DNA from 4 places in the Bilifractor sp. LCP19S3_H10 genome. Region 2 is predicted to be linked to each of the others. Evidence: riboswitches for the same ligand, from Rfam matches in the RefSeq annotation. Region 2 holds a riboswitch; each other region holds the start of a gene.
What was found. A riboswitch is a leader RNA that binds a small molecule or an ion and turns the genes downstream of it on or off. The one in region 2 is predicted to bind cobalamin.
Positions count from the first base shown of each region.

Region 1: it holds a riboswitch for cobalamin, as region 2 does, so the genes downstream of both, ACTQZS_RS00620 (FecCD family ABC transporter permease) here and ACTQZS_RS12280 (Ig-like domain-containing protein) in region 2, are expected to answer to the same signal.
Region 3: it holds a riboswitch for cobalamin, as region 2 does, so the genes downstream of both, ACTQZS_RS10230 (1-propanol dehydrogenase PduQ) here and ACTQZS_RS12280 (Ig-like domain-containing protein) in region 2, are expected to answer to the same signal.
Region 4: it holds a riboswitch for cobalamin, as region 2 does, so the genes downstream of both, ACTQZS_RS01525 (sirohydrochlorin cobaltochelatase) here and ACTQZS_RS12280 (Ig-like domain-containing protein) in region 2, are expected to answer to the same signal.

Region 1 covers NZ_JBQKFT010000001.1:143,473-151,701, forward strand. The annotation lists gene ACTQZS_RS00600 (ABC transporter substrate-binding protein) at 1-1,163, opposite strand, end outside; gene ACTQZS_RS00605 (aldose epimerase family protein) at 1,881-2,933, shown strand; gene ACTQZS_RS00610 (hypothetical protein) at 3,275-3,922, opposite strand; gene ACTQZS_RS00615 (ABC transporter ATP-binding protein) at 4,069-5,202, opposite strand; gene ACTQZS_RS00620 (FecCD family ABC transporter permease) at 5,203-6,258, opposite strand; cobalamin riboswitch at 6,688-6,879, opposite strand; gene ACTQZS_RS00625 (EAL domain-containing protein) at 6,989-8,229, opposite strand, start outside.
Region 2 covers NZ_JBQKFT010000018.1:1,207-9,435, reverse strand. The annotation lists gene ACTQZS_RS12290 (hypothetical protein) at 1-1,081, opposite strand, end outside; gene ACTQZS_RS12285 (ABC transporter substrate-binding protein) at 1,146-2,510, opposite strand; gene ACTQZS_RS12280 (Ig-like domain-containing protein) at 2,507-6,130, opposite strand; cobalamin riboswitch at 6,260-6,450, opposite strand; gene ACTQZS_RS12275 (C40 family peptidase) at 6,662-8,146, opposite strand.
Region 3 covers NZ_JBQKFT010000012.1:49,347-57,575, forward strand. The annotation lists gene ACTQZS_RS10220 (aminotransferase class IV) at 1-580, shown strand, start outside; gene ACTQZS_RS10225 (MATE family efflux transporter) at 552-1,934, opposite strand; cobalamin riboswitch at 2,327-2,511, shown strand; gene ACTQZS_RS10230 (1-propanol dehydrogenase PduQ) at 3,004-4,137, shown strand; gene eutS (ethanolamine utilization microcompartment protein EutS) at 4,189-4,554, shown strand; gene ACTQZS_RS10240 (EutP/PduV family microcompartment system protein) at 4,566-5,021, shown strand; gene ACTQZS_RS10245 (ANTAR domain-containing response regulator) at 5,067-5,654, shown strand; gene ACTQZS_RS10250 (sensor histidine kinase) at 5,657-7,078, shown strand; gene eutA (ethanolamine ammonia-lyase reactivating factor EutA) at 7,106-8,229, shown strand, end outside.
Region 4 covers NZ_JBQKFT010000001.1:365,949-374,177, reverse strand. The annotation lists gene ACTQZS_RS01545 (manganese efflux pump MntP) at 1-107, opposite strand, end outside; gene ACTQZS_RS01540 (hypothetical protein) at 553-810, shown strand; gene ACTQZS_RS01535 (homocysteine S-methyltransferase family protein) at 970-1,848, shown strand; gene ACTQZS_RS01530 (homocysteine S-methyltransferase family protein) at 2,154-3,053, shown strand; cobalamin riboswitch at 3,089-3,281, shown strand; gene ACTQZS_RS01525 (sirohydrochlorin cobaltochelatase) at 3,677-4,987, shown strand; gene rsmH (16S rRNA (cytosine(1402)-N(4))-methyltransferase RsmH) at 5,238-6,344, opposite strand; gene ACTQZS_RS01515 (2-hydroxyacid dehydrogenase) at 6,689-7,639, shown strand; gene ACTQZS_RS01510 (TetR/AcrR family transcriptional regulator) at 8,119-8,229, opposite strand, start outside.

The DNA of each region.
Region 1 (8,229 bases), on a different contig from region 2:
TTCAGGAAATCAAGAGAAGCCTTGATGTCAGCATCAGATGCCTTGCTGTTGACTGCCCAGTGGTTCTCGGTACCTACGCAGAGGCCCTCATTCTTGTCGTCAACGCCGAAGTAGATCGGGATCATGGTAAGATCATCATCTGCTGTGAGATAACCGTTTGTTCCGTCAGCATCCTTCAGTGCGCTGTACTCCCAGTCGCCGTTCTGGTAGAAGACTGCCTCTTCCATACCGAACTCCTGCTCAGCGTTGTAGGTGCCGCCTGCAAGTGTCTTCGGATCAGCACCGGAATCAGATACATACATGTCCCATACCTTCTTGTAGTTGTCCAGGTATGTTCCCTTGATGGTAGCCTCTCCTGCTGTCGGATCCTCAAGTCCGTCGTCTACGAACTCGTAGTACAGCGGCATATTCGCAAGGTGTCCGGAGAATCTCCAGGATGAGGAGTCATCCAGTCCTGCGGAGGTGAATGCTCCGGTCAGATCATATCCGCCTGCCTTGTTGATCTCGTCCAGACGGCTCTGGATATCGTCAGCAACCTCTTTCAGCTTGTCAAAGCTGTCGATGTCATCGATAGAGGAGATCTTTGCGTTGTCAAGACTGCAGTATGTGTCAAGGATTGTCTTGTTGACGATGATTCCGTATGCCTCATAGCAGTTCGCGATACCTGCAATCTTTCCGTTGTATACAACATCCAGGCTGTGATCGCTGTCATGCTTGTACAGCTCGCTATCCTTCAGATCATATGTGTAATCATCCCATGTCTGTGCGTCTGTGGAAGATCCGATGTTGAAGATTGTCGGTGCTTCGGACTTTGCCATCTCGGACTGAAGTGTGGTCGCGTACTGTCCGTCAGCGGCGGTAAGTACATTTACCTCAACTCCGGTCTGCTCGGTGTAGGTCTTTGCAAGATCCTGCCAGGCATCATCTGTCTCCGGCTTGAAGTTCAGCATGTATACCTTGCCGTCTCCGGATGCAGTTGAAGCTGTTGCGCTGCTTGATGCAACATCCTCGGTGGTTCCGGCAGAAGCCGAAGCAACGCTGCTGTCTGCTGCACTGCTGGAAGAAGCAGCAGAGCTTGTTGAAGATGTTGAAGATCCGCAGGCAGCGAACATGGAAGCTGCCATTGCTGTTCCGAGTACAAGACTGAGAACTTTCTTTTTCATGTGTTTATCCTCCTTTGATTTACACATTTTAGCTGCAGGAATCTATTTTCCCACGAGCTTTTCCTTACCTTTAGATAACGTTTTCGAACTTTTCCTCTCCATGAATCAAAACTGCGTCCAACCCTTTATTTTAAAGGATTGTATCATATTCGGATTTCATTGGAAACGTTTTCTATGTTTAGAGAATAGCACCTGTTGGAAACGTTTTCAATAGCAAATCAACTTTTCGTTAATACTCTCAAATCGAGGCACCTCTTTTTGTGCACCTTTACTGTATAAGCTCTTCGAAAACGCAGACAGGATCGTCGCACGCGAAGCGCGCGTAAGAGACTGTATGCGATTTCGAAGGCAACAGGTATGAGCGTGAAGCCGTGTGAAACACGGCGAAAATGCGAATACCTGTAGGATTGCGGGAGTGCGAAGCACGGTGCAATCCGTAGCTTATACAGTATGTGGCACGATGTATCGTATGGCCGTTTACTGTATAAGTCCAGTCGCAATGTTCTTGGCCCACAGGGAGCTTGCTCACCAGTGGGCAAGAACATTAGCGACGACAACAGGTATGAGCACGAAGTGACGCGCAAGCGGCACAAAGCACAGCAATAATCGTGATTTTATCTGTTTTTCACAGGTAAACTGCTGTAAAATAACAGAGTATGGCACCGGAATGAACCCGGTGCAAAAAGTATCAGGTATTTCTGAAAGGTGGGTTTATTTATGAACGATTGGGTGAAAGATTTCGGCAGAACAGCTAAGGGACAGCAGGCGACGCTGTACACCATACACGCCGGGAGATACACGGCGTCAATATCGGATTACGGCGCTGCTCTTGTATCCTTTGCTGTAAAAGATGATGATGGGACTCCTGTAGATATCGTCCTCGGATATGACCATGCTTCTGATTATGAGAAGAGCGATGCCTGCTTCGGTGCAACCGTCGGGAGAAATGCCAACCGGATCGGCGGCGCACAGTTTGTACTGAACGGTACGACATACCACCTGGCAAAAAACGACGGCGAGAACAATCTGCACAGCGGTCCTGATTTCTACTATAAAAGAATGTGGAAGACGCAGGGCATCGCAACCGATGGAGCTTCTATTTCTCTGACACTTGACACTCCTGACGGAGATCAGGGATATCCGGGCGCTTTTTCCGTAACTGTGACCTATCAGCTTGACAAAGACGGCTGCCTTTCCATCCATTATGAAGGAATTTCTGATCAGGACACCCTCTGCAACATGACAAATCATTCTTATTTTAATCTGAACGGCGAGGGAAACGGAGACATTCTGGATCACAATCTGAAGTTGTTCTCAGACAAAATCACTGAGATCGACTCCGGAACCATTCCGACAGGCAGACTCCTTGATGTAGATGGAACCCCCTTTGATTTCCGGAACGGAAAATCTATCGGAGCCGATATCGAGGCAGATGATGAACAGCTGCGCTTCGGTAACGGTTATGACCACAACTTTGTCTTTGCCATGGACAAGGGCGAGACGCGGAAAATGGCAGAGGTCTTCTCCTCCGTCACCGGCCTTCAGCTGGATGTATACTCCGATCTTCCCGGCATGCAGCTCTACACGGCAAATTATGTCACGCGCCACACAGCAAAGTCCGGACATATCTACGACCGAAGATGCGGATTTGCACTCGAAACACAGTATTTTCCGAACAGCATCAACATCGACGGCTTCGCAAGTCCCATTCTCCCGGCCGGCCAGAAATATGAGTCCACAACAACCTATAAGCTCAGCTTCCGCAAATGATGATTGCTTCGGACTGCCCAGTGGGAGATAGGATACGTTTTCCGGTGTTATCCCGCTGCCCCATCCGCTATCGAAACGAGATGAAACACGCTGCGCGAGTTTTATCTCGCTATCGCGACGCTCGCCGCACACGAATACTTCGCATTCGGCTGCGGCTCACTGTTCGCGTAAAAAAGGGCCTGCCGCACTAACACAATATGCTTAGTGCGGCGGCCCTCTTTTTAAACCTCTTTTTCTTAAACCTCTTTTTCAACCATTTTCCGAAACCGCTTTCCGGTCCATCTCAGCAAAAAATCCTGTTCATTCAACATATCCCCGACATCAATGAAGTGAACGCTCAGTCATGCCTTTGGAACGGGATTGGTAACGGTGACCATATGATCGTACCATTTTCCCTTTTTGCCAATCAGCGCAACGGGAAATTCCTTGTCAAGTGCCGGAACGGGAATATCAAATCCATACACATCCTCTGTCGTTCCGTCACTGTATGTGACCGTATCTACGGTCGGCTGAAGAAGCTCCGCGCCATCCTTCTGCGCATCCTCCTTTGTTCCGGCAAACAGGTTCACAATATTTTCGGAAGTCAGGCTTACATGGATGACCATTTTTCCATCCTTCACTGTCAGGGTTCCCTTCCCATCATTTGCCTCATTCACTTTAAACATCGGACTGTCGGATGTGAATTCAGCCGTATAGGTTCCGTCGGCCGGCACCTCTGCTCCCGCAGAAGCTGTTGAAGACGTTGAAACACTACCGGCAACGGTCTCCAATGACTGTCCGGCAGCATCGGATGAAGATGTGCTTAAGTCCGCGGACGATGCAGCGGAGACAACAGATGAAGCCGTGTTCTCTTCCGACTCTGACTGTGTCTCGGTCTGCGCTGCAGAAGATGTCCCCGAAGCAGAATTGCCCGTTCCGGTCCCGCACCCGGTCAGAAGCGATGCTCCCATAACTGCTGCACATAAGATTGCTGCTGTTCTCTGTTTCATTTTATTTCCCTCCTGTCATAAAAAAGAGCCATACACTCCTGTGTCTGAAACCCTATCGTCATGTATTCAAAGACATACATTCATGTATCTGAAGACATACACTTATATATCTGAAACCATACCCTTATGTATCTGAAACCATGTTCTTATGTATCTGAAACCCTGTACTTCACACATTTTCCACTTTCATATGCCGCATCGAGAATCTCCTGCATTCTCCGGTTTCCCGGACCGATTGTCACGCCGGCATCGATGATCCTGGCACAGCTTTTTACAGCCTCCAGCGTCTCGCCGACAGCGCGGTCCGAAATTTCATGAAACGGCTTTTCGGTGATCACCTGCGAGGCCAGAAGACGCGCCAGACGGTAATCGACATCATTTGTGTACAGAATTCCTGCCGCAAAGGGCATCTTCTCTTTCTGCAGCCTTCGATACACCGGTATCCCCGTTCCACAGGATGACAGTACCAGTACTTCCGGATTTCCCTCGACCTTCGGAAGCTCGATACTTCCAAACATCGGATCGAAAAAGCCGTTGTCAATTTCATACAGCTCACGGATCGTATCCTCGTGAAAAATGCTCTCCGGCGTTCCGCTCCGGAAGATCTTATCACCGTGAACACAGATAATCCGGTCAGAAATCTTCATCGCCAGATCGATCTCATGCAGCGACATCACAACCGTTATATTCTTCTGCTTCGCCATATCCCGGAGAATTGACAGAAGCTTCAGCTTATGTTTAATATCCAGAAAGCTCGTCGGTTCATCCAGGATGATGATATCCGGTTCCTGGCAGATCGCCCTTGCGAGCAGTACCCGCTGCTTCTGCCCGTCACTGATCGCGTTAAAGTCGCGGTTTCCAATCTCCTGTGCCTGAACCGCCTTCATCGCATCATCGACCTTCCGCTCATCCTCTTCCGTCAGTCGTCCCAACCGCCCCGTATAAGGATATCTTCCGGTCGCGACCACATCGTGACAGGTCATAAGCTCCGGATGCAGACGGTCCGTCAGGACAACAGCCATACGCGAAGACAATTCTCGGAACGAATAATCCGACAAATTCTTCAGATCAAAAACGACCTCTCCCTCCACAAGAGAAAGCTGTCTCGTGATGCTTTTCAATATTGTAGATTTTCCCGCTCCGTTCGGCCCGATCAGTGTAACAATCTCACCGCGCCGGATTCCGATCTCAATATCGCGGATCACAGGCTTCCCGTTATACCCGACCGACAGACCCTCCAGGTGGAGATAATATTTTTCCTCGCTCTGTACCTTCTCCATTTATCTTCTTCCCTTCTGCCGCCGTATCAGCATAAAGATCACGACCGGTGCTCCGAAAATCGAGGTCACCGTGCTGATTTCCAGTTCAGTCGGCGCAAATGCAACCCTTGCGATCAGATCACAGACCATGCAGAAGACGGCGCCTCCAAGAAAGGTGGCCGGGATGACCACGACCGGATTTGCCGTGTTCAGCGCACGCTTGATCAGGAAGGGCACCGCGATTCCCACGAAAGAAATCGGACCGGCAAATGCCGTCACCGTTGCAGAGAGGATGCTGGACAGCAGGATGAGGGCCACACGGAACTGCTTTACATTAACCCCCATGCTCTGCGCGTAGGCCTCGCCAAGCTGAAAGGCACCAATCGGCTTCGCGAGAAGGAATACCAGAGCAGACGCAGCTCCGATGATGATTCCGCCCACCAGGACATTGTCCCAGGTCATACCCGAAAAACTTCCCTGAGACCAGTTGTGAAGATTGGCGATATCCGAATCACTGGCAAATGTAACGAGGAGATTCGTCAGCGCAGTACAGATATACCCGATCATGATTCCTGCAACCAGCAGTGCCGACATATTCCGCACGCTCCGGGAAACCAGCAGGATAAAGCCGGTTGACACAAGAGACCCCGCGAACGCGGCAAGGATCATGGCCCAGGAGGACACCGCTCCGTGCCTGGCCACCACAAGAATCATGAGAAACGCGACAATCAGTTTTGCGCCGGAAGATATTCCGAGCACAAAAGGACCTGCAATCGGATTCTCGAAAAATGTCTGCAGCAGAAATCCGGACAGGGAGAGCGCCCCTCCGAGAATAGCCGCCATCAGAATCCGCGGCAAACGGATCTTCCAGATGATATTCATATCATCTCTTGACCCGCTTCGGAGAAAAACAGCTTTCAAAATCTTATCAATCGAAATATCAACGTTACCGGTATTGATATTGATTACGGTCACGACCAGAAACGCAGCTGCCAGAACGGCAAAGACCGCTGTGTATCGCATTCTCCTTTTCAGATTCTCAGCGTGATAGCTGCTGATTTCATTATCACCCATCATTCGTAAGCATGCCTTTCAACTTCAATGATCTTATACAACAAATCACCCTATACATCGTGCTACACACTGTATAAGCTACGGATTGCTCCGTGCTTCGCACTCCCGCAATCCTACAGGTGACCGACTTCGTCGGTCTGTCGCGGCGTTCGCCCCACCGCTTCACACTTTGTGTGAGCGGATGTGGCTCACTGCCCGCGCATATTCGGATTTCGCGCGTTCGCGCTTCATCCTCATACCTGTTGCCTTCGAAATCGCATACAGTCTCTTACACACGCTTCGCGCGTGACGATCCTGTCTGCGTTTTCGAAGAGCTTATACAGTAAAAGGACGAATGCCGAAGCATTCGTCCTGAATAATTAACCTGTCTCAATCGGTTCAGCCGGCAATCCGGCAGCCTCCAGGTCATCAGAATCTGCTTTCTTCGGAAGCATATCTACAAACCTCTCAGCAGTTCTCCTGGCTGACAGCTCAAGCACCGGTTCCTGTCTTCTCATGCTCTAGGACACAATGACATAACGGAATGGTTTGCTGCTCACAGTGACCGGATCGCTCAGGAATTTCACCTGATTCTCTATTCTCATACAGATCCTCTGCACTCCTGCTGTCAGGCATGTGCAGAAAATCGGATGCACTGAAAGGCCTCTCTTCAATTGTCTGCAACGATTATACGATACCGGCCGAAAAGTGTCAAATAAACCGCATCGCGGATATATGCCTTTCCTTCAGCCCTTCAATCATTCCGCCTTCTGCGGAAACTATGTCCCTTGTCCTTATACATATTGAAATCCGCCCTGGTGAGCAGCGCATCAAAGTCCGTAACCTTTCCGCGGCAGACTGCATATCCAATCGCCATACTGATCCCGTTATTTGCTGCGTTCTCACGCATATGCCGTATCAGCAGGCTGATATCCTTTTCCTCCAGCTCTTCCGTCAGAACAATAAATTCATCCCCGCCGGTCCGGAATACATACTTTTCACCTGCGCATTCCTGAAGAACCCGGACTGTTTCGCAAATCAGCACATCGCCGGCATGATGGCCCGCCGTATCGTTTGTGTTCTTCAGTCCGTTCAGGTCAACGGAAATCACTCCAAGCAGACCGTCACCCTTCCACTCGCGGATCTGCCGCTCAAGAGCCCTCCGGTTTCCGGCGCCCGTCATCTGGTCAATCATGCTTTGTTTCTCCAGCTGGTGCACGCTGTTCCTGTTGCGAATCATAATTGCTATGAAATCCGTCAGCGTGGAGAGCAGCACGCTGGTGTTACGGAAGGTGTCCTCCGCCGGATTGATAACCATCGTAAAGCCTTCTGTCTGATTCAGGATCTTCAGCTGCCCGGATATAAAGCTCCGGACATCATGGATTCGCATGGAAAAACCGGGATTTTCCTTCTGAAAGGCATCCATATCACTGACCATCACCACATGTTCTGTTGCAAACCGCATATATAGCGCCCGCAATTCCGAGAGAGGAATACTCTGCAGCTCCTCCTTCAGAGAAAAAACACCAGGTGCCGTCCATTCATAGGTGGCACTTACCGTATTGTCATCACGTTCCTCAAAGATCAGGAAGCGCTCCGATCTCATATTTTCAGAGATACATGCAATCGTCTTCTCGATTCCTGTTCCGGGATCCTCTTCCGCCATACCAAGAGAAATTGCCTCATTTGCCCGCATCTCCTGATAGATCAGCTCGTGATCCCTTGCTATTGCATGCAGATACTTGTTGATATCAAATTCGACCGTCAGCCTCAGCGTCCGGTTCTCCCATGTTGTCAGAGCAGAACGAATCAGTACTTTTGCTCCCCTTCTCCGGTTCAGGTGTGATGCCTCATACGCACAATCCTTCCGCAGCAACAGATTCGGACAGTCGCCGCAGGGAACATCCTGACCTTCCAGCACCTCATAACAGCGGCACCCGTTCAGGCTGCCATCCGGTTTTATTCCAAAATCCCTTCGGGCAGAACGATTCATAT
Region 2 (8,229 bases):
CGCTTAAATCCATAACCAGGTATGTCTGATCTCCCTGCTTCTCCAGCCTTGCATTAACAGCCTTAAACATACCTGTATTATTTGTTATTGTCAAAGCAGTTGCTGCCGACTCATCAATCTCAGTTGTGACAGAATAACCGATCTCGGTTCCCATTGATGAAGAATATGCAGCAATATAAAAGGTGCTGTTCAGATCAATCGGCACATTCTGAAATGTAGTTACTTTATTTTCCCCTGTGCCAGATGCCGTTCCTTTATAAGTTTCCCCATTTGTCCGAAGAGTTGTGTATGTTCCGCTGTCTACCTGAATGGTAGCTACGGCTTTTCCCTGACCGTCAACCGTTACTTCAGTAACTGTCCAGGTTCTGATTCTACTAGAAGAACTTTTTCCCTTGGATGATGAAGACGTAAGAGCTGGAGTCGTACTCGCACTATACGTTCCCTGAGGCAGAGTCGTGCTGTTATCCACTTTTTTTAAGACTTCCAGTCCCCATAAGGCGCTCTCCAGAACACGGCCATAAGATTGCTCTTTTGTTTCCGGTCTATTTTTCGGATCATCCAACGTCGCTTTGTCCGCATCACTAAGCGCATTATAGGCAGACTCGGCTTCTTTAATTTGCGCTTCATTATCTGCCGTTACATCTTTAATATCAGGAAGAGCAGCGATCAGTTCCTTGACATGCTCAATTCCTTCTGAATTAGAATCTGTATTTTCTGTATTTTCTGTATTTTCTGTATTTTGAGACTGCACACCGGTAGAAATCTCTTCAGGTTCTCCCGAACCAGATGTCTCCTGTCCCTCATCCGAATCAGATGATCCTCTGGATGCCGGGGTTTCCTCTTCAGTCTCTACGCTTGGAGTTTGATTGTCAGAAGCTTCTTCTTTCTGTACGTATGTTCCTGTCTCCGTCTCGTTGGTTTCTGCACCAAATGATGAGGTATTTACCTCCGTCTCCTGCTCAGATGTTTCATACGCATTTTGTGTCTGCACCTGTCCATCATCGGCCATAACTGTAATTGGTGTTAATGCCATGGATGCAGCCAGAAAAAGAGTCATCAGCATCTTCATTCGTTTTTTCATAGACCTTTTCCTCCTTAAGAAACACTTCAAACATATATATTGATGTCAAAACGATTAGGATAAGCTATGACGCTACTTTGGAGAGGAATGTCATCTGCGACTCGTCACCTCCGGTCAGCATCAGATGAACATCAGTGATAAACTGCCCAACGGTGTCGGTAGACTGATACATGGCTTTTCCCACCTGCCAGACATTACCATCCTTAACCGCCTTGAAATCAGCAAAGGTATCGCTTTTTTCCACAAGATCCTGCACTGAGCTCAGTCCATTTTCGATGGCTCCGTTGTAAATCAGATAATCCGCGCTGTTGGCTTTGTTGTAAAACTCTTCCATAGACAGGCTGACGGAGACACTGGATCCCTCTCCGTTGTCCAAATCCTTAAAAATATAGACGCCGCCGCCCTCTTTGATCATGTTGGCGATATAATCCTTTCCTGACCGTACGGTTACTGTTCCATCTGTCCCTACTGAGAAGAAGGCTACGGTTTTCCCGGTACTCTGTTCTCCCGCTAAATCCGAAATGACCTTTGTCTGCTCTGCAAAATGAGCAAACGCCGCATCCTCTTTATTTACCATCGCTCCGTAGAGTTTAATCCATTCTGTGCGACCCAGCGCCTCTGATTCATAGCTGGAACGGTCGATAAACACCGGAATACCGATGCTCTCTATCATTTCCTGCACTTCCGGGTTATGCAGAATCATCGTGGATTCAATAGCAAGATCACAATTCTTTTCTACCATGATCTCATAATCCGGCTCGCTGTATTTTCCGGCAAAGACAATAGAGCCATCCTCCATAGCTTTCCTGGCTGCATCAATAGTCCAGTTATCCGCCTCAATCCCGCACATGGTAACAACATCCAGGCTGTCCAGCGCGCAGAACAGCGACATGGCCGAAGTCGCCGCCAGATAGATATTATGCGGCTGCTTGATGACCGTAATATCCTTGGACAGCCCGTCCGGAGCTTCTTTTCCGTCGGGCACCAGAAGGTAATCCCCACTTTTCGGAACGGACAACAGCTTATAGCCATCTTCATAGTAATAAACGTTAAAGCACGTCGCATACTGAAGGACCATAGTCCCGGTGTACGTCAGACCTTTTATTTTAGGGGCATTGTCCGGGTCGTTGACCGTCTCCAGGGTAGTTTCCGCCTCCGCTTCTGACGCTTTTGAAGAAGCGGTTCCCGCTGAAGACGTATTGACAGCCTCTGAGGAAGAAGCGGTCGAAACCGTTTCTCCTGTCTCTCCTGCGGAACCGGAGGTAATGTTTTCTGAATTTTCCGCTGTTTCAGAAATGGAACTGCTCTGTGCTGTTCCGGAAGATGCGGACATTGCAGCCCCGGAGGATGCGCCACATCCGGATATCAATACTGAAGCCGACAGCAGAACCGGGATCCATTGTTTCCAGAATCTATTTCTTTTTTTCATTTCTTCACGCTCTTTTCCGCTGTCAGTGCCTCAACAGCCTCTTTTTTCTCCTGCTCCGATGCGCTGTCCGTTACTTTTTTATACAGATCTTCTGCCTGATCCTGTGCATCGAAAATGATTCCGTATACCTTGTACCATTCTGCCTTTGCCAGATCATTCTTCTCATCTGCGCTTCTGTCCACAAACATGGCCATGTTCATCTGAACCGCCTGAGAGGCGAGCTTTTCAAAGGATTTCATATCCTCATCCGCGTTCTTTTCTTCCTTCGGGAGGATCTTCGAGGACTCTATCGTGAAATTCGTTTCCTGCTTAATCAGTGTTTTCAGATCCCATTTATCATAGGTGCCCGCCTGATAGATCTTTCCATCCTCACCGTCTTCTTTTTCCAGCGCAGAACGGACGGATCCATCTTCGATATCGTTATCTTCCACACCCAGGGCTTTAATATCCTCTGTTTTGCCAAGCTCTGACAGTATTTTCAACGCCTCCGGAGACGTGACAAAGGTCTTGTCCGCAGGCTGACGGATGATGATTACATCCTTCTCCAATCCGGCAGGAATTTCCTGGCTCTCAGGAACAACAAGATACTTTACAATAGGATTGGTGTAAAGCTTCTCCTCTTTCTCTTTCGGACTCGCCGCAGAAGAGGTGGAGCTTACGGATTCTTCCACGTTATCTGTCTCTGCATCGGCAGATTTCTCTGAGGAATCTGTCGATTTTGTCTTCCCGCTCTCCGAAGTGCTCTCATCTGTCTGTTCTGCCTCGTCAGAGGTATCGGTCCTTGCAGTGTCCGCAATCAGATTTACCTCAATCAGATAGATGTCATTTTCATAATTAAAAACTTTTAGTTTATTGGAATAAGTAATTTTCGTCTCGCCGGTACTCTTGATTCCTGTTATCTCAGGTGCCTTCTCATCCAGTGCTTTTGTGGAATCCTTAACAGAAGTTCCGGTCTCGCTGCTGCCGGATTCCCCGATATACAGGGTATAATCAATCCAATGCTCCGCCGACATGGCTGATGTCAGAGCACTGATTGCTGTATTTCCATTCAGATTCACCGGTATGGTAAATGTGTTGGAGCCGTTATAGGTTCTTCCTCCCACACGGACTGCCGTGTAGCTGGACGTTCCTCCGTTTGCTCTGGAGAAGGTAATCGTCGCATATGCCTGTCCGTTTACGATCTCTACTTTACTGCAGGAGATAACTGCTCTGCCGGAACCTCCAGAGTAAGAGAAGCGGTACTTACCCACTGCATTTCCGCCGCTGGTTGCACCCTTTGCGCTTTCTGCTGTTTTTGTTGTGCTGCCGAATGAAGTATTCTTTCCACTGCCTGAGCCGCCCTGGCTGCCGCTTCCTCCCTGTTGCTTTCCGGTTCCGTCCGTTACCGGCTTATAAGGATCCGACTGCCAGTCCATAGCCTCACAGGAAATAGTCATATTCGACTGATCCAGCGTAATCGTCCGCGCATACCATGCGTTCCTGTTTTTGGAAAGCGCTGCCAGAGAAAATATTCCGTCTTTTTCTGTCACAGGAATTACAAACTCGTATTTTCCGCTCTGATTCACAGAATAACCGATTCTGGCTGCGCTGTCTGATTTTGCCGCATCCGCCTGAGATCCCCTGAACAACTGCGTATAGGATGTTCCGTTCAGCGCAATTCTGAGCTTCCGATTATTCTCCGTTCCTTCCAGTGAAGCAGAGACGATCTTAAACATTGCAGGGGTCTTTTTAATTGTCAGCGCTCCTCTCCTGAATCCGCTTCCCTGCGTTTTTTTCTTCAAGGTAAGAATAACCTTATCTTCTGTAGTGTCCGCCGCCGTGTAGGAAACACTGGAAGATTCATACCCGTCCGCGGATGCGGAAATGGTGTAAGCAGCTCCTACGGTCAACGAATATTTTCCCTCCTTCGCAGAGAATGTCTGGCTTCCTTCCGCAACGGTAACATCCGCGGGAATGGCGTTACCATTCTCATCCTGCACGGAGACGGAGAGATTCATCTTTTTATCTTCAGTGCAGAAAGTAATATCTTTATAAGTTTTCCAAATAACCCTCCCTTCCATACCGGTGTTTCTGCCGGAAAATGTCATGGGCGTATTCAGCTTTACCGGAATCCAGGCCGCACTTACAGTGGAACCATCGATTACCTCCAGGCTTGTCGGAATTGTCCTGACCTTGTCATTCAGGAGATTGGCGAGCTCCTTCTTCACTTTCCCAGGATCTATTGTATTTTGCTCATAACCGGCCGCCGCGCCGATATATACGTGAGTATATTTCGAGCTGGTAAAGTAAATATGCGCTTTTGCCTTTCCATCCTTTACGACAATCTGGTCATAGTAAACTTTTTTTCCATTCGCTGATATAGAAATCGGTTCATTACTTCCCGGATAATCTCCGTCCGGCAAAGTTGTGGTGTTATCAAATTCCGGCTGTGCTGTATTTTCCAGATTAACTGTAAAGCTATAAGAAAACCATTTTCCCATCGAAGGGTTATAAGCGGAAAATGTCATTTCCGAATTCAGCGCAACCGGAACTGTTACCTGTCCTCCGCTGAATTTATAGAATCCTGCCGAAGTATTCTCCGTCTCCGCGTCCGCTTTTCCCGATGCAGTTCCGTCATAGTAGGTAGTAAATCCGGAAGTTGCGGTCAGTATCACATACGCCTTTCCGCTATTCACCAGAATCTTATCGCAGGAAAGTATTTGCTTTCCCTTGCGGTTCTTCGGCATTTTCTGGTCTGCAGGCTGATACGTCCCATCTGCAAGCGCTGTACTGTTATTATAGGAAGCCCGTACATAACTGCTTTCTCCATCTGAAGTGGCCTTTTCCGATGCAGATCCCTGTTTTCCGCCATCTGCCGCAGAAGAATTCTCTTTGGCAGCCTGCACCGTTACAAGCAGAGATGCACTGCGCCCGCCGTCTGTGGTCGTTACAGTAATCTTTGCAGTACCTTCTCTGCCTGCAGTCAGTTTTCCGTCTGCATCTACTTTTACTACGGATTCGTCCTCAGATTTCCATGTGACCGTATGATCGGCTGCATCCGCTGGCGTGATCTCAGCGGTCAGCTGATCCTGTTCAGCATCTCCTGCTACCAGAAGAAGCGCATCTTTTCCCTCTTTATTTTTAGCTATCTTATTCCGGCTGTCCTTAATTGCAACAGCAGTCACGGAAATTCTACCTGTATTCTGGCCGGAGTCCTCCGTACTTTCAGCTGCTTTTGTGTTCTTTTCCTCAGCCTGCGCATCAGTTCCTGTTGCCGCGCTGTCTGCAGCAGCCGTGTCAGAACTTCCTGCTGACGAAGCAGGAACCTCTGCTGCAGAAGAAGGTGTATCTGTCACAGAATTCTCCACTGTCTGTGCATTTTCAGACTGCTTCTGTACGGTATTCACGACTTCCGCAGAAACACTCTGTTCCTCTGCAGTCTGCTCTGCCTGCGCCTGTACCGGCTGGCTTTCCTCTTCCCTGTGATTGTCCTGTTCTGCCGGTACCTGATTATTTTCCGCTTCTTGTGTTGCAGCAGTTGTACTGTCTGGTACTCCTTCGTCAGCAAGTACAGGTGACGTCATAGAAAGCGCCATGGACGCAGAAAGAATAAAGGTCAGTAATCTGCTTCGTAATTTCATACAACTTTTCCTCCTCAAAAAAAAGCATGCACCGGGAAAGCGCATGCCAAAAAGAAATATTCTGAAAACGAACGCTCTGTTCGTCCGGAAAATTTCTCTGAAGATTCTGCTTTCCCTGGAAGCACAATCGGGTTCTATGGATTATCAGCAGGTTTCCTGGCTTGCAGTTCAGACACTTCCCGCGCCTTCTCGCATTCCCTTATGCAATGCAATGACATTCAGCGGTTAGCTCGCTGCTTACAGTGACCGGATCGCTCAGGTTTTCCACCTGATTTCCTATTGTCCGTCAAAGAGACGGCACTGATAATCATCTGCCTGTTTTCTTATTATAGCGGATTACTGATAAATTACAACCGGTAAAAAAGTCTATGCCGCAAATATATAAATCAGTATCCGACATAAATGATACATCCGACGCAGAACAGCCAGACAGGATCAAATACCTGTCTGGCTGTTAATAAATACTCCACTCGAAATAGATATCTCTATGGATCTTCATGCTCCAGAGAGTACGATGCGTGATGAATGAGATTAATAGATCATTCTGCGAATGGTAACGATCGGCTCGAATGCCGGATTGCTCTGAGTGATGATTCCGAGAGACTCATCCGCCGCATGAACGATCATGTTGTTTCCAATATAGATTGAGGTATGGCTTCCGTAGTTGATAACGTCGCCGGGCTGCATCTCACTATAAGATACGGCAATACCCTCATTCGCCTGTGTATAGGTCGTGCGGCTCAGTGAAATGCCGAAGTGTGCGTATACCTGCTGAACAAATCCGGAGCAGTCACATCCGTTTGTCAGTGAAGTTCCGCCCCATACATATGGATTTCCCACGAACTGAAGCGCATAATTTACAACATCCTGACCGCTTACTCCACTCGCTGTCGAGGCCGAAGAGGAGGTGCCGGATGAAACAGACGATGAAGCAGAAGAACCATTGTCATAGGAGGTACTGCTGTCTGCAGTACTTGTGTCTGTTGTAGTTGAACTACTCGTGTCTGCAGCACTTGTATCCGCAGTACTTGTATCTGCAGCGCCTGCATCTGCAGAAGAGCTGTCTGTTCCCGCAGAAGTATTCGCGGATGATCCGCCGGCTTCCGCAGAGGCATTTGCTGTCTGAGAAGCCGCCTGCTGTGCCGCTGCCTGCTGTGCTGCTGCCTGTTCAGCCGCAGCCTTCTGCGCTGCTTCTGCAGCTGCTTTTTGCTGGGCCTCCTGCTCAGCCTTCGCATTCTGTGCTGCTTCTTTCTGAGACTGCAGTTCGGAAATCTGAGCGTTCTGTTCCTGAATCAGGGAATAATACTCATCCGCCCTGTTCTGAGCATCCGAAAGCAGGGAATCCAGATCCTCTCCCTTTGCTTCCGCGTCCGACTTCAGAGATTCCAGGTTCTCCTTAGCGCCTTCCAGCTCCTGTTTGGAAGCTTCCAGAGAAGATTTCTGAGAAGTTTCCTGTGCCTTCAGCGTCTTTACCTTTGATACAGTCTCGGTATATGCCTCAAGCTCCTCTCTGTCGTACTTATACAGGGACTTTGTATTATCTACATTATCAAGGCCCTCCGAAAGACTGAGACTTCCGATCATGACGCTTGCCCAACCGCTGTCTCCGCCCTCCTCATAGAGATACTGTATCCGCTTCTTCATGGCCTGATACTGTGTGTCCTGATCCTTCTCTGCCTCCTCAAGATCAGTCGTTGTCTGCTCCAGCTCTTTCGTCTTCTGCTCGATCTGATCATCAAGAGAAGAGATAGACGCCATCGTAATCACAAGCTCCTGATCATATCCATCGATCTGTGAAAGGATCTGCTGCTTGTCGGATTCCATGCTGGAGATAGAATTCTGGATGTCTGTAAGATTCTGATTCGTCTCTGCCTGCTGATTCTGCAGATCACTGATTGCATTGTCCGCATTCTGAATCTGAGTGTCGAAATCATCCGCACTTACAGGCAACGGCTGTGCGCCAAGCATGGCAGCTGCAATTCCAATTGTAAGTAAACGCTTAAATCTGACCTTCAAAAATATAACCTCCCTGCGCTTAAAACTTCAGGCGCATTTTTGTAATCTTCTTGTTACACTTTCCGTAATCTTTTACAATACTA
Region 3 (8,229 bases), on a different contig from region 2:
CCGGGAGGGACTCCGGCTGCGTTTCAGCCCGGTTCTCCGAAATGAAACCTCGCCGTTCACTTACTATAAGACATTGAATTGCGGGGACAATATTCTGGTACACCGGCAGATCCGGAAGATGGGATATGATGAAGCGGTTTTTGTGAATACAAAGGGCGAGATCTGCGAGGGATCCGTAAGCAATGTTTTTTTCACCAGGGAAAATGAAGTTGTGACTCCGCCGGTAACAAGCGGGCTTTTGAAGGGAACGATACGGAGTTATCTGCTTGATCCGGGGAAAAAATGGACGCTGGGTCCGAAGGAAGGGGACTGTCTGGAATTCCGGGAACAGGTGGTGCGGACGGAAGATCTGAAAAAATTCACCGGCATGTTCATCACCAATTCTCTGATGGGAATCATGCCGGTGCAGTCTCTTGGAAGATTTCGTTTTCCGGACAGGAAAGCCGCTGAAGTACTGCGTGCTTTCTTCCTCCGGGATATAGAAACAATCAGCCGCGAAATGGAAGCGGTCAGCCGCGAAATGGAAGCGGACAGACAGGATATGGAAACAGTCAGTCGTAAAGATTCAGTTTCTTCATGATCAGAATTGATATATACAGGGCTGCGGCCGTCAGAAGCCAGGAGACCGGCCAGACGAGGCAGAGGACTTCGTAAACCGGGTGGCGTGCGAAAACGGTAAACAGCCAGATCAGCCGGAACAGGATGGTGCCGCACAGAATCTCAACGGAGGGGAGCAGAGAATGACCTCTTCCGCGGAGAACAGCTGCAGGAATCTCATACAGGGTGACGAGGTATTCCCAGAGGAGGACCAGGCGGTTCCGACGGATGGCGTACATCAGGACGGCCTCTTTTGAGGAGAAAATCCGCATGAAGAAGGTCCCGGAGAGCGCGATCGGAACGCTGAGCACGGCGCCGGCCAGGGCTCCAAAGATGAGGCAGTACAGGAAAATTTTTCCGCAGCGTTTCTTCTGTCCGGCGGCGTGGTTCTGGCTGATGAAGGTGGTGGCGGCCTGCGTGAAGGCGGCTACGGCAAAGTATCCAAAGTACTCAAAATTCAGGGCGGCGGCGCTTCCTGCAATGGCGTCGGACCCGAAGCCGTTGATGGCGGCCTGGATGAATACATTTGAGACGCAGAACACTGCCTCCTGTATACCTGCCGGCAGGCCGATGGCCAGGAGACGCTTCACATGACCTCCCTTAAGACGAAGATTGCGCAGGGAGAGATGAAATTCATCGGTTTCCTTCATCAGAAAGGAAACGGTGAGCGCTGCGCTCAGGGCATTGGAGATGTCCGTCGCGAGAGCGACACCGGTTACATTTAAGCGGCACACAATAACAAAGAAAAGATTCAGTATGACATTAAGAATTCCCGCGGAAATCAGAGCATAAAGGGGTCTTCTGGTGTCACCCTTAGCCCGCAGAATGGCGCTTGCGAAGTTGTAAATTACGATGAACGGACTTCCGAGCATGTAAATCTGAAGATAGCGCACGCCGAGATCGAGGATATTGTCCGGAGTGGATATCAGGATCAGCAGCGGCCGGGCGGACACGAGTCCGCAGATCATCAGGATGACGCCGACAATGAGACTGAAGAGCATGGATGTGTGAATAGCCGCAGGAATTTCTTTCCGGCGGTTCATTCCGATGTAGCGGGCGATCAGGACATTGACGCCGACGGAGAGACCGGTGATCAGACCGAGGATGATGCCGATGGGTTCCGCATTGAGGCCGACGGCAGCCAGAGCTTCAGGAGAGGAAAACTGTCCGATGACCGCGGAATCCGCTGAATTGAAGAGCTGCTGCAGAATGCTCGCGGCAGCGATCGGGAGCGCGAAGAGCATGATTTTCCCTGCCAGGCCGCCGTGGATCATATCGATCTCATTTCTGGCGGTTCTTTTGTTTTGGGTAATTGCTTTGGAATCAGATGATGACATTTGTGAAATAACCTCGTTGTTAATATTTTTGTGCTGTATCATTGCTGCCGCGTCATTGCTGCTGCATCATTGTGCTGTATCATAGTTGCTGCGTCATGGTTGCTGTATCATTGCTGCATGAGTCATGAATCTTCTGTTGTATCTTAGCGGCGAAGTACGGAGCGATCCGCAGCTGATACTGTATGTGGCACGATGTATCATATGGGGCTTACGGTCTTTAACAGAAGATCTGAGCATGTGCGTGCTTTGCGCACATCCTATATTAGCAGGAGCGGGATTTATTAACCAGTGGTGTTTGGACAAATATCCGGCAAAATATACAGAATCAGCTGATAAAATTATACAAAACATGACGCTTGACAAAAGGTTGTCAATATTATAAACTGACAACATAAATTTGATGGTACATAGGTGTCGGTAAATTGTTGCCGGTGAAAAGGGAAGCAGGTGTGAATCCTGCACAATGCCGTTGCTGTGTTGGCTTAGCTTTTTCTCTTATGCCATTGGGGAAACCTGAGAAGGTGAGAAAAAGTGATGACGCCGCAGTCAGAAGACCTGCCCGTGTATAACGCACATGAATTCTCCTCGGATCTGGGAGAGTGCCTGCCCTCAGCGATGCAGCTGATGGCTTTTCGGCCGTGTCCATGGAATGGAACCGGTACTTTATGAACAGGGAAGACCGTTAAGTGCTTCGCCATCGAATTTTTTTACATTGCGCCACCTCTCTTAATTATCAATCCGGCGGATGCAATGTCGAAAGGGAAAGTGTCGGGCGGAACGGTCGGTGCTTTCCCTTTTCTTTTTCGCTTTGAAAGGATGCCAACAATTTCATAAACCCGCATTTTCCTGTCGGCTTTTCGCTTTGCGTATTCGTTCTTTCCTTTGAGTGTGAATACGAAGCAGGGGGAAGTGTGTTTTTCTGCCGGGCGAGGAAGCCGTAGAAGAATGAGGTAATATGTATTTAAGTGCGATGCAGCATTTTAAACAGTATGTTTAAAATGCTGCTTTTTTTGTCTCGGAATAACAGTAAAAATTTACTATTAATTTAACACAGAAGAAAGGGGAAGCAATGGGAGAATTCAGAGTCAGCACCAGGATCATGATCGGTGATCAGCTCGATCAGCTGGTGAATGATATGAAAAAGGTGTTTGTTGTAGCGGATCATTTTCTTGCGGTCAGCAAAAAGGTTTCGTATGTGACGGACCGGCTGGATCGCGCGGGAAAGCAGTACGATGTTTTTTCGGATGTGGCGGCTGAGCCGGATCTGGGAGTAGTGACTGCCGGTATCAAAAGGCTGGAGGCGCTGGATCCCGATACGGTCATCTGCCTCGGCGGCGGCGCGTCCATCGACGCGGCGAAAGCGATCGTTTTTATCGCGAGACGTGTAAATGAAAAATATAAAAACATCCGCTTCATCGCGATTCCGACGACCAGCGGAACCGGTTCCGAGGTGAGCACATTTGCCGTTATTACAGACAAAACGACGCAGACAAAATATCCGCTCGTGGACGAGAGTCTGGTGCCGGATATCGCTGTACTGGACGCAAGTCTGGTCGTCAGCGCGCCGCCGAAGGTCACCGGAGATACGGGCATTGACGTATTTACACATGCGGTGGAAGCCTTTGTCTCCAGGGAACACAATGATTTTACGGATGCCATGGCCATCAAGTCACTGCAGCTTTTACAGAACAACCTCCTTGAAGTGTATAAAAATCCCGAGAACCTTCACGCGCGGCAGAGCATGCACAACGCTTCGTGCATGGCTGGTATTGCGTTCGCAAATTCCGGTCTCGGGCTGAACCACGGTATGGCGCACGCCATGGGTGCGCATTTTCATATTCCGCATGGGCGGGCAAACGGAATTCTTCTTCCGTATGTCATGAGCTTCAATGCCGGATGCCATGACCATCTGACACCGGCCGCAAGCCGATACGCGGAGATCGTCGCGCAGCTGGGCATGGACAGCGTGGGAACGCGTCAGAGCGCGTTGATGCTGATCCGCACTGCAAAACGCTTTATGGAGAAAATGAACATGCCGGCGACAATCGCAGAGGCAGGTGTCACAGAAGATGATTTTAATGCACAGCTGGATGAGATGGCAAAGGCAGCGCTTGCTGATCCGTGCACTGCATCGAACCCGAGAGAGGTCACGCTGGAGGATATCAAGACGCTTTATCGTCAGGCGTTTACCGGCAGGGCGTAAGAAATAGCTTACCAGGGATGATTGCCGGTATGCAGGCCGGAAGGAGGGGCTATGTTTGAATCGAACGCCGGGAACGGCGGGAACAAAGAGAGAATTATCCAGGAATTTGTTCCCGGAAAACAGGTTACTCTGGCGCATGTGATCGCCAGCCCGGATGCGGATTTATATTCGAAGCTGGGTCTTCTGGACGCATCGGGCGCAATCGGAATCATGACGATCACGCCGAGTGAGGGCGCTATGATCGCTGCTGATGTGGCTTCGAAGGCTGCGGATATTAAAATCGGCTTTGTGGACCGCTTCAACGGATCGCTGGTGATTACCGGCGATGTTGCGGCTGTGGGGGAGGCGTTGAAAAACGTCATGAATGTTCTCTGCGGCATGATGGGATTTTCTTCCACGGTGATCACAAGGACATGACGGACAGACAGATGACAAATCAGAATAGAAAAAGAATTATGCTGATCGGGCGGTCAACGGCCGGAAAAACGACGCTGTGCCAGAGAATTTTCAACGAGGATATCCGGTATCACAAAACCCAGACCGTCACCGTGGAACATGAGGTGATGATTGACACGCCGGGGGAATACCTGGAGCGGAGGGGATACCGGGGAGCGCTGATGGTCACATCGGCCGATGCGGACATCATTCTTTTTCTGCAGGATGCGACGGAGAACGGAACAATGTATCCGGCACAGTTTTCGACGATGTTCACCAAACCGTGTCTGGGTGTTGTGACGAAGATCGATATCGCAGGTATAAAACAAATCAATGATGCAGAGGTGTATCTGAGAGCAGCGGGAGCACAAAAAATTTACCGCATCAGCAGCGTGACAGGTGAAGGTGTGGATGAACTGCTCCGGGCACTGGATATGCCGGAGGATTGACAATGTCGCGGATAAACGAACGCGGCTGAATGAAGGCTCTGATAAATGGAAAAGACAGAACACGCATTAAGAATAGTAATAGCAGATGATGAGCCGATCGCAAAGATGGACTTAAGAGAACTTCTCGAAGATTCGGGATATGAGGTTGTCGGAGAGGCCTCCGACGGCTTTGATGCGGTGGAGGAGTGCCGGAAAAACAAGCCGGATCTTGTCCTGCTCGACATCAAGATGCCGTTTCTCGACGGACTCTCGGCATCAAAGATTATTTTTCAGGAAAAGCTGGCGGACACGATCATTCTGCTGACTGCCTATACGGATCCGGAATTTATTGAGTCGGCGAAGGACTGCGGCGTATCTGGATATCTGGTGAAGCCGTATTACGAGAAATCGCTGATTCCGAGCATTGAGCTGGCTGTCAGCCGCAGCCGGGAGATGAGGAAGATACGCGCAGAAGTGGAAAGGGCACAGGAAAGACTGGAAAGCCGCGTCATTATTGAAAAGGCCAAGGGCCTGATCATGCTGCGCGATCAAAAGAGCGAGGAAGATGCTTACAGTTATATCAGGCAGATCAGTCAGCAAAAGCATCTGTCCATGAGAAGGGTCTCGGAGATGATACTTGTTAGGAGTATATGAATATGGATGAGCAAAGCCTGTGCGAACTGTGCAGGAAATATGTGGATCTGACGGAAGAGGAAATCACGCAGATTCTTACGATGGCGAAACTGCTTCCATCAATCGCCGATATCGAAGAGGCGGATGTATTCATTGATTGCCTGATGCATAGCGGAGATTCTCTTGTGGTGGCAGAAGCAAAGCCGACAAAGGTTCCGTCCGCTTATAAGGGCAGTGTCGTCGGCATGATCGCTGCGAAGGAAAATGAGCCTGCTGTGGCCAGAACGTTCCGGTTGGGGGTGGGCACACGGCAGATGAAGGCAACGACACAGGAAAAGGGCATCACCATTCAGACGGTAGAGCCGATCAAACTGCATGACCGCGTGATCGGTGTGCTGATCTTCGAGAAACAGACCAGTGACGAAATACAGCCACGCGAAAAACTGCATATCTCGATGAGCGGTTATAAAGAGATCGCCGCGGCGGTCACAAAAATCATGCCGGACAACAACTGGCTTGCGGAGTGTATCGACGAGGCATTGCTGCTGGTGGATAAAAAAGGAATCATATCGCTGAGGAACCATGTCGCGAAAGAAATGTATGAAGAACTTGGCTATGTGAAAGATCTTCTGCATCAGCCTTACGCGAACGTGAGACTGACTGCGGAAAGCGTCGACACGTATGATCATGATTATTCGTACGAAGAGGTACTGGTTGGAAGCAGGATCATCAGCGTAAAAACCGTTCCGATCGAATCCGGGCACTATTCCAAAGCTGTGCTGATGCGCGATATCACGCGGCAGAAGGAACAGGAGAAGGAGCTGGTGCTGAGAAAGACAGCGATCCGGGAGATGCATCACCGGGTCAAGAACAGTCTTCAGACAATTATCAGCCTGCTGAATCTTCAGATGCGGAAATCGGATAATGACGAAGTACGGGAAGTGCTGATGGAGACGATGAATCGCATTTTTTCCATTGCAAATACCCACGAGCTGCTGTCAAGCGAGGTTGCGGACAATGTGAGTCTCCGGGAGGTACTGGAGAACCTGAAAAATAATATCACCCTTGCGTTTTCCGGAAATAGAAAGATTGCCATTACTGTGAGTGGAGAGGATTTCAAGGTCGATTCGGATGTCGCGACTTCGGTTTCCGTTGTGGTCAACGAGTTGATACAGAACGCCGTGAAATACGCATTTCCGGATCGGGAGGAAGGTCAGATCAGTATCCATGTGCATCAGGGAGAGCTGTATTCGGAGCTTACGGTCGAGGATAACGGCGTGGGATATGATGCTTCTGATCAGAGCAGCGAGAATTTCGGCATGTTGATTGTACGTTCCTTCGTGCGTGACAAGCTGAGAGGGAATATTCGAATCTCCTCTGACAGCAGCGGAACAAGGACCTGGTTCAGCTGGCTTAATCAGATCATGAAACCTATCGATAAGTGATCGTAGGAGACAAGAGGCTATAAAAAAATGAGACAGGAAATCAAGAGTATCGGAATTGATATCGGCACATCAACTACACAGCTGGTTTTCAGCCGGCTGGTGATCGAAAACGTTGCCGGAAACTACACGGTTCCGCGGGTTTCGATCATTGAAAAAGAGGTTATTTACCGAAGCAGGATTTATTTCACTCCGCTGAAATCCGCAACCGAGATTGATGCGGACGCGATCAAGAAAATTATCCGGAGTGAGTATCAGGCTGCGGGTATGAAACCGGAGGATCTGTCAACCGGCGCCGTGATCATCACAGGTGAGACAGCGCGCAAGAAAAATGCCAATGAGGTGCTGGAAGCTCTCTCGGATATGGCCGGCGATTTTGTGGTAGCCACTGCCGGACCAGATCTTGAGTCGGTGCTGGCGGCACGCGGCGCCGGCACAGATGCGATTTCTCAGGAAAATCACACGACGGTGGCAAACCTGGATATCGGAGGCGGCACCACCAACATTGCGGTCTATGAAAAAGGCGCGCTTAAAGGCACTTGCTGCCTGGATATCGGCGGACGCCTGATCAAGATCGTAGATGGGAAAATTTCTTATATTTTCCACAAAATCGTGAAACTGGCGGCAAACCACGGAATCAGAATCGCTGAGGGTGACCGTGCAGATCCGGAGGTGCTGATGAAGGTCTGCCGGATCATGGCAGATGAGCTCGCGAAAGCGCTGCGTCTGGTGCAGCCTGACGACGAGCATCGCGCCCTGTATACCAATGACGGCAAGATGCTGAGAGAAGATATCGGCATCCGTGCGGTCACATATTCCGGAGGTGTCGCTGACTGCATTTATCAGGAAAACGACAGTGAACTGTTCCGCTACGGGGATATCGGCGTTTTGCTGGGGAAGGCCATCCGCGAGAACAGGACGATCGCGGCACTGACCCGCTATCAGGCGAAGGAGACAATCCGCGCTACGGTCGTGGGTGCAGGAACACATTCTACAGATGTAAGCGGCAGCACCATCCGGTATGACAAAGGCAAGCTTCCTTTGAAAAACGTACCGGTTCTGAAAATATCGGAGGACAGCGAGACTGATTTTGAAACATTCAGTCAGGCAATCGCGACACAGCTCCCCATGTTTTACACCGAGGGCAGGATGGA
Region 4 (8,229 bases), on a different contig from region 2:
ATCCCGGGTTCGTTCAGCCCGTTTGCAATCGATACCGAAAAGGCGTCCATTGCCAGACCCACCCCGAGTAAGATACTGTTTAAGATAAAGCTCATCATACTTCCCATCCTGACTTCCACTCCTCATTTCTATCCGTCCGGCCGTTTTTGTTTCTCTTCATCCCATCAGAAAAACGCCCGGATACAGTTCGCGCTGTACCCGGGCGTATATACCTGCAGTCTGACCCATGTACAGCAACATCGCTTACATGAGTCTCGCCGATTAAAGCAAGCCAGGCCGAAACGGCCAGTATGTTGACTTGCTGCATGGGATAAGATAAGTATCCGCGGTCCATCAATTTCCGCAGTCACAGCCCATGCCAACTACTCCCTCACGGTTTTGTGTTTTGTAGATACTATCATTTTGTCACACGATTAGTCAATTCTAATATATATGGCCGGACTTTCTTTCACTGCTTGCAGAAAATATTTGTATGGAATATGATGGATTAATATCGATGATGTCATCGATGCATTATATTGACGCATGATTATTGAAGAAAGGATTTCAGACATGAATGAGGAAAAGACAATCCTTCTCCCTTATGAATCCTGGGCTTACCTGAAGGCCCGCTCCCGCGAGGAACGGATCGGCAGGAAGACCTCCGACGCGCTTCTGAAGAATATGTGGTCGGTTCTGGCCAAGGAAGATGGAAAGATCCGAGTGAACGGAAAAGCACTTGGAGGCCGGGAAAACGGTGAGATCACCTCGTGGTCCGTTGAGGATATGCGGAGAATGCTGGAGGAGAAGGGGCTCACCTACACCTTGTAAGGTTTTTCTGTAATTGTTGCAGGATTTCAGGCTGTTGCATTATCATGGTTGTAATTGTGGTTATGTTGCAGCGATAGTAATAGTTGTAGTAATGGAAATGCTGCAGTTATGGAGGAACCTTTTAGAGCGCATATATCTCGTTCAATGAATAGAGGAATTATGACAGAGAATGATTTTACACGGATGACACAGAAGGGCATCGTTATATTGGACGGTGCAATGGGAACGAATCTCTACCGCATGGGGATGCCTCATGGATGCTGCACGGAGGAGTGGGCGCTGAAACATCCGGATGATGTGGAAAAACTTCAGAGGGAGTATGTGGAGGCGGGTTCTCAAATCATTTATGCACCGACCTTTGGTGCGAACCGCATTATGCTGAAGAGATTTGGTCTTGCGGAACATACAGAAGAGATGAACCGGAAACTCTTCGAAATCTCCCGGCACGCGTCAGAAGGAAAGGCTCTGATCGCCGGCGATCTGGCGCCCACGGGCATGATTCTGAAGGAATACGGCGGAGACGGGAGCCGGGAGGAAATGTTTGAGGCGTATCGTGAGCAGGCAAAGGTCCTGTATGAAGCGGGTTGTGATCTTTTTGCCGTGGAGAGTATGCTGGCCGTGCTCGACGCGGTGACTGCGGTAGAAGCAGTCAGATCCGTATGCTCCTCTCCGGTGATCTGTACGCTCACGGTGCGAAAAAACGGAAGTGCCTATTACGGCGGAGATATTTTCGAGGGCGGGCCGCTTGCGGAGAAGGCAGGCGCGGATGCCTACGGCATTAACTGCTGTGATGGCCCGGATGGGATGGAAGAAATGATCTCATCTGTCTCCGAAATGGTTCATATTCCGATTGTTGCGAAGCCAAATGCGGGACTGCCGCAAAGGGGCGCAAATGGGCAGATGGTCTACAAAATCAGTCCGGACCAGTTCGTTTCGTCCATGAAGAAACTTGTGTCCGCAGGAGCGTCGGTGATCGGAGGATGCTGCGGAACTACCCCGGCATATATCCGGAGACTTGCGGAGGAATTTCGAAAGTAAACGGACATGTCGTAAAAAACATGGTATAAGCGGCACAGAAGCGGCGAGGCAATGTGAGAATGCGAATACCTGCAGGATTGCGGGAATGCGAAGCACGGAGCAATCCGCAGCTTAAAAGTTTGTGGCGCAATGTATCTTTGGGCGTTTATTTACGCGAACAGTGAGCCGCAGCCGAATGCGAAGTATTCGTGTGCGGCGAGCGTCGCGATAGCGAGATAAAACTCGCGCAGCGTGTTTTATCTCGTTCATCATCTATCGACTGCCTGTAAGCGGGGCACCACAATGTCTATAAAGTGAGGCTAATCATGAACAAAACTGAATTCAGGGAACTTACAGATAGCAAGATCGTCTGTCTTGATGGAGCAACAGGCACAAATCTGACGCTGCGCGGGATGCCGAAGGGAATCAGCACAGAGGCCTGGGTTCTGGAGCATCCGGAGGTGCTTCAAAATCTTCAGAGAGAATTTATCGAAGCGGGAGCGGATGTGATTTACGCGCCGACGTTTGGCGCAAACCGGAAGGTTCTGGGCGGTTTCGGACTTGCGGACGGGACCGAAGAGATGAACAAAAAGCTGCTCGGGCTGTCACAGGAGGTGTCGAAGGGCCGTGTTCTGGTAGCGGGAGATATGGCACCTACGGGAATGGTGCCGGATTCCGCTGGCGGAGATGCCAGCTATGAGGAAATTTTCGAGATCTATCGGGAACAGGCAGAGATTCTGTATCATGCCGGCGTGGATCTCTTTGTAATCGAGACGATGATGTCGGCGGATGAGACTTCGATTGCGCTGGATGCGGTTTCGTCTGTCTGTGATCTTCCGGTGATGTGCACGTTTTCCGTATACGCGGATGGAAAGTGCTTTTTTGACGGAAATATCTTTGATGCCGCGGCCGTTCTGGAGGCGATGGGCGCCGTAGCAGTGGGACTGAACTGCTGCAGCGGACCGGATCAGATGGAGAGCATCATCCGATATCTGGCTAAGAACTGCAGTATTCCGATTATCGCGAAGCCAAACGCGGGAATGCCGAAGATTGACGAGAAGGGGAATGCGATTTACAGTCTCGGGCCGGAAGCTTTTGCGTCTCAGATGAAGATGCTGACAGATGCCGGCGCCAGGATTGTCGGAGGCTGCTGCGGGACAGAGCCGGAGCATATCCGGTTTTTGAAGAAGATGATTTCCGGTCAATCATTTATTGGATCGATTTGACATTTTGTAATTGATTTCATATAATAGAAAAAGTCTTTAAAACATATCTTTTCAGTGCCGCTTTTATGGAGGGTAATAGGGAATCAGGTGAAATACCTGAACGATCCGGTCACTGTAAGCAGTGAGCCAGATGCATTGTCCATTGTATTCCGGTCAACGGAGTATGAGAAGGCGCAGGAAGGCATTTGAGCTGCAAGTCAGGAAACCTGCTGAGAAGACGATAGATTTGCTTCCGATGAAAGCAGAGTCTGTTTGCATAAGAATATTGATGGTTGCATCAGTGAGTTCTGGTGTGATCCGGCTGGTTTGCAGATATGCGCTCTTTGGCGTGCGGTTATGGATACCGTTTCTTTGGATGGAGCGTGACCGTCAGGAGGATCCGGGATTTCAGCAGATGTTTCTTTTATATGCAGATACGGAGTGATTGCTTTCTGAGAAGGCGGTCACTCTTTTTTACGCGAACAGTGAGCCGCAGCCGAATGCGAAGTATTCGTGTGCGGCGAGCGTCGCGATAGCGAGATAAAACTCGCGCAGCGTGTTTTATCTCGTTTATGTTCTGTGCTATGGTATCGAAGGGCGTTTTGCCCCTTGATATAGATTATTCTACAAAAAGGAGAAACATGATGAAAAAGAAAGTCGTAACATTATTATGCACCGCGGTTCTGACCGGGTCCATGATTGCCGGATGTGGCAGCGCAAGCAGCGCAGCATCGTCAGCATCCGCAGCATCTTCGAGTGCATCTTCCACGTCTTCAGAGACAGCGGAGGTTACAGAGGCAGCCTCTTCTTCTGAAGAAGTAGAGACGGTTTCTTCCTCCTCTGTATCTGCGGATCAGGCAGCAGCGGACAAGGTAGCCGCTTTGATCGACAAGATCTATGTGCAGGAGAGAACAGACACTACGGACGAGGACTGCAAGGCGGCAAAGGAGGCCTGGGACGCTTTGACGGATACACAGAAGGCTCTGGTAGAGGGAGAGTTTGCAGATCCGGATTATTTCGGAAGAGATACCGGCGATGCCTCCAAGGATGATCCGCTCAACGAGGACGGAATCGGAGAAAACGAGATTCTTGTATGCTCTTTCGGAACTTCCTATAATGACAGCCGTGTGCAGGATATCGGCGGAATCGAGAAGGCTCTCCAGGCAGCGTATCCCGACTGGTCTGTAAGACGTGCATTCACGGCGCAGATCATCATCAATCACATTCAGGCGCGTGATAATGAGGTGATCGACAACATGGATCAGGCACTTCAGAGAGCGGTGGACAACGGCGTGAAGAATCTGCTGATTCAGCCGACCCATCTGATGCATGGTGCGGAGTATGACGAGCTGACAGAAACCGTCAGCAAATACGCGGATAAATTTGATTCCGTGAAAATCGCTGAGCCGCTTCTGGGTGAGGTAGGAAGTGACACGAGCGTAGTAAACGAGGACAAGCAGAACGTCGCAAAGATTCTTACTGCTACAGCGGTAGAGAAGGCAGGATATGACAGCCTTGACGCGGCTGCCGCTGACGGAACAGCGTTTGTATTCATGGGTCACGGAACCTCTCATGAGGCGAATATCACCTATGATCAGATGCAGACAGAAATGAATGATCTCGGTTACAAGAACGTATTCATCGGAACCGTTGAGGGCAAGCCGGCAGATACCGAGTGCTCCGCGGTTATCCAGAAGGTACATGACGCGGGATACAAGAAGGTAATTCTGCGTGATCTGATGGTTGTAGCAGGTGATCATGCGAATAACGATATGGCAGGCGATGATTCTGATTCCTGGAAGAGCCAGTTCAATGCATCCGGCTTCTTTGACAGCGTAGATGCTCAGCTCGAAGGAATGGGAAGAATTCCGGATATCGAGCAGATCTATGTAAGCCATACAAAGGCCGCAATGGACAGCGACGCCACAGTTACAAGTTCTTCTGAGGCAAACTGAGATATATCAGTGAGACATATCAGTAAAACAGAGGAAGCGTCCGGCATGTGCCGGACGCTTCTTCTGTCGTAGGGATGGGCATGAATATGTGAATGCACGAAAAATGGGCGTGCGAAAGCTGAATGCGCGAAAGATGAAGGTGCGAAAACCGTATGTGCGTAAAATGAACGCGCGTAAGCCGGATACGCGAAAAATGAGGGTTCGGAAACCGTATGCGTGTAAAATGGACGCGTGAAAGCCGGATACCGGATTAACGGATCGCCCATCTCAGCTTTGTGGAGTGTGCTCTCGGATTCCGGTAGCATTCCTCACGGGAGGGACGGATGACATCCCGGCTGACTTCGGTGTACAGGCCGTCAAGGGCGCCCTGCTTAAAGGACTGTTTGACGAGGCGGTCCTCACCGGAGTGGAAGGTGAGAATGGCAGCTCTGCCTCCGGGTTTCAGCACGGAGGGCAGCTTGTCCAGGAATGCATAGAGAACCTCAAATTCACTGTTCACATCGATGCGGAGTGCCTGGAAGACCCGGGCGCAGGATTTTTTCACTGCTTCGTCCTGTTCGTCCCTGGGCGAATGGCGAAGCTGACGGGTTTGCGTCAGCGCCTCCTCGATCAGAAGGCGAAGGTCCGTGGTGGTTTCCAGCGGGCGTTTACGACGATGTGCCTGCTGAACAGCATCGGCGATTTCCTCTGCATATGGCTCGTCGGAATTATCGATGAGAAGCCCCGCGAGTTCATCCCTCGTGAGCTGCTTCAGCCTCTCGGAAGCGGGTTCTCCCTTTTCCGGGTCAAAACGAAGATCGAGGGGACCGTCTGTCTTGTAGGAAAAGCCTCTCTCTGGGTTGTCGATTTGCATGGAGGAGACACCGAGATCCGCCAGAACAAAGTCGAAGGGACCGTACTTGGCGGAGACCTGATCGATATTCGCAAAGTTGATGTGGATCGGGGTAAAAATATCCTCCCCGAAGCCTCTGGCGCGCATCCGTGCCTCCGTCTTTCGGATTTCCAGAGGATCGGCATCCAGCGAATAGAGATGACCTGTGCCCTCCAGCTTCTCCAGCATGCGTGAGCTGTGACCTCCGTAACCGAGCGTGCAGTCGAGTCCGGTCATGCCGGGACGGATCTTCAGCACATCCAGGATCTCATCGACCATGATTGGAATGTGCATTCCCGCGGGTGTGCTTCCCTTGCGGATTACCTTTTCAATGGTTTCGCCGTATTTCTCGGGATTCAGCTCCTTGTATTTCTCATTATACTTTCGCGGGTACTTGCCGCTGTAATGGGGCCTGCGCCTGTGCGGCGCTGCATCTCCGGAAGGACGGTCCGGATTTGGTCTGTCGGAGTGATTGTCTGAATGCATCATAGGTGTTTTCCTTTCGAATAAATCTCTTCAGAGATGATATGGGTTCTGCCTTTTATATTTCTTCAGAGATGATGTTGGTTCTGTCTTTCGATCAGATCTTTTCGGTGGGGATATCGTTTCTGTCATTTCGGTTATTTTATCACAAAAACCGGTGCCGGTTAACAGAGGGCACGACACTCTTTCCTTTTCAGTGATTTTGGACTATACTTTTTGTGCGATCTCTCAAGTGGAAATTCAGAGAGACCAGGATCATTGAAGGTACACGAATCTTCCGGACAGTGGAAATCTTACATGCTGCACTGTATTTGCAGCGCAGCGGATATTTAAAATGGAGGCACAGAATGAAGATTGTATTGATGGAGCCGCTTGGCATTGACGGAGTTACGCTGGATCGTCTGGCGGAGACGCTCACGGAGCAGGGACATGAGTTTTCTGCCTATGATACTTTTTCTACGGATGTTGAGGAGCTGAAGCGCAGAAGCAGCGGGGCAGATGTCCTGATTATCGCGAATCACCCCCTTCCGGGCGAGGTGATCCGGGCGGACGCAAACCTGAAGTTCATTTCCGTTGCGTTTGTGGGAATCGACCATGTTGATGTGGAGGCATGCAGGGAGCAGAATGTCCGGATATCCAATACCGGCGGGTACTGCAACGATGCAGTAGCGGAGCTTGCGGTAGGTCTTGCGCTGGATTGCCTCAGAAATATCAGCCTGTGCAATGACGCTGTTCAGGCCGGAAAGGGCAAGGCCGGGCTACAGGGCCACGAACTCGCCGGCCGTACCGTAGGAATCATCGGAACAGGGGCGATCGGATGCCGTGCCGCGGAGATTTTCAAGGTGTTCGGATGCCGTCTGATCGGATACAGCCGCAGCCGGAAGCAGGCGGCGCTTGATCTCGGTCTGGAATACAGAACACTGGATGAGGTGATGCAGGAGGCAGACATCATTTCAGTACACACACCGCTGACGGCGGAGACGAAGGGACTGATCGGGCAGAAGGAAATCGGCGAGATGAAGCAGGGGGCAATTTTGATCAATACCTCTCGGGGTCCCGTCGTGGATACGGAATCCCTTGCGGATGCTCTGAAAAAAGGCAGAATCAAGGCAGGCATTGATGTGTTTGAGAAGGATCCGCCGCTTCCGGCAGACCATCCGCTGCTCGGCGCGCCGAATCTGGTATGCACTCCCCATGTGGGCTTTGATACCAGAGAATCCATTGACCGCAGAGCGGTAATGGCTTTCGAGAATGTAACTTCCTGGATTAAGGGACAGCAGATTCGCACGATGCTGTGACGGGATTTCAAATTTACGGGCCGGGTTTCCGGTCCCAGACGGACCATCTCGATGTTGCAGTCACAGTCGAATGTGGAGCGTCTCGATACCGCAGTCACAGTCGAACATGGCTCGCGGTGCACATAAGAATAATGGCAGACCAGGGAAAGTGGGACTTATATCGCATGTGGTGCCCACTTGCGGGGAACGGTGGTTTGCTAAAGAAAAAGAAAAGCTCTCTTCTCTGCGGGGAAGGTATCCTGCCTGGACAGGATATCCTTTGCGGAGAAGAGAGCTTTTTACGCGAACAGTGAGCCGCAGCCGAATGCGAAGTATTCGTGTGCGGCGAGCGTCGCGATAGCGAGATAAAACTCGCGCAGCGAGTTTTATCTCGTTTACAGAAAATAGTTCTCACCGGTGCCGGTCTGAAGAGATATATTATATTCTGGCTCTGGCTTTTCGGCGCCTTATTTTTCAGCATCCATCTTAGAAAAAACGCGTTATTGCTCCTGTTTCTTCGGCAGCCGATATCCCTCAAGAATCAGATGAATCGTCTGGTGCAGGTGGGGCAGGTATGCCTCTATGCTGCATGGGGAGTCATACATAATACA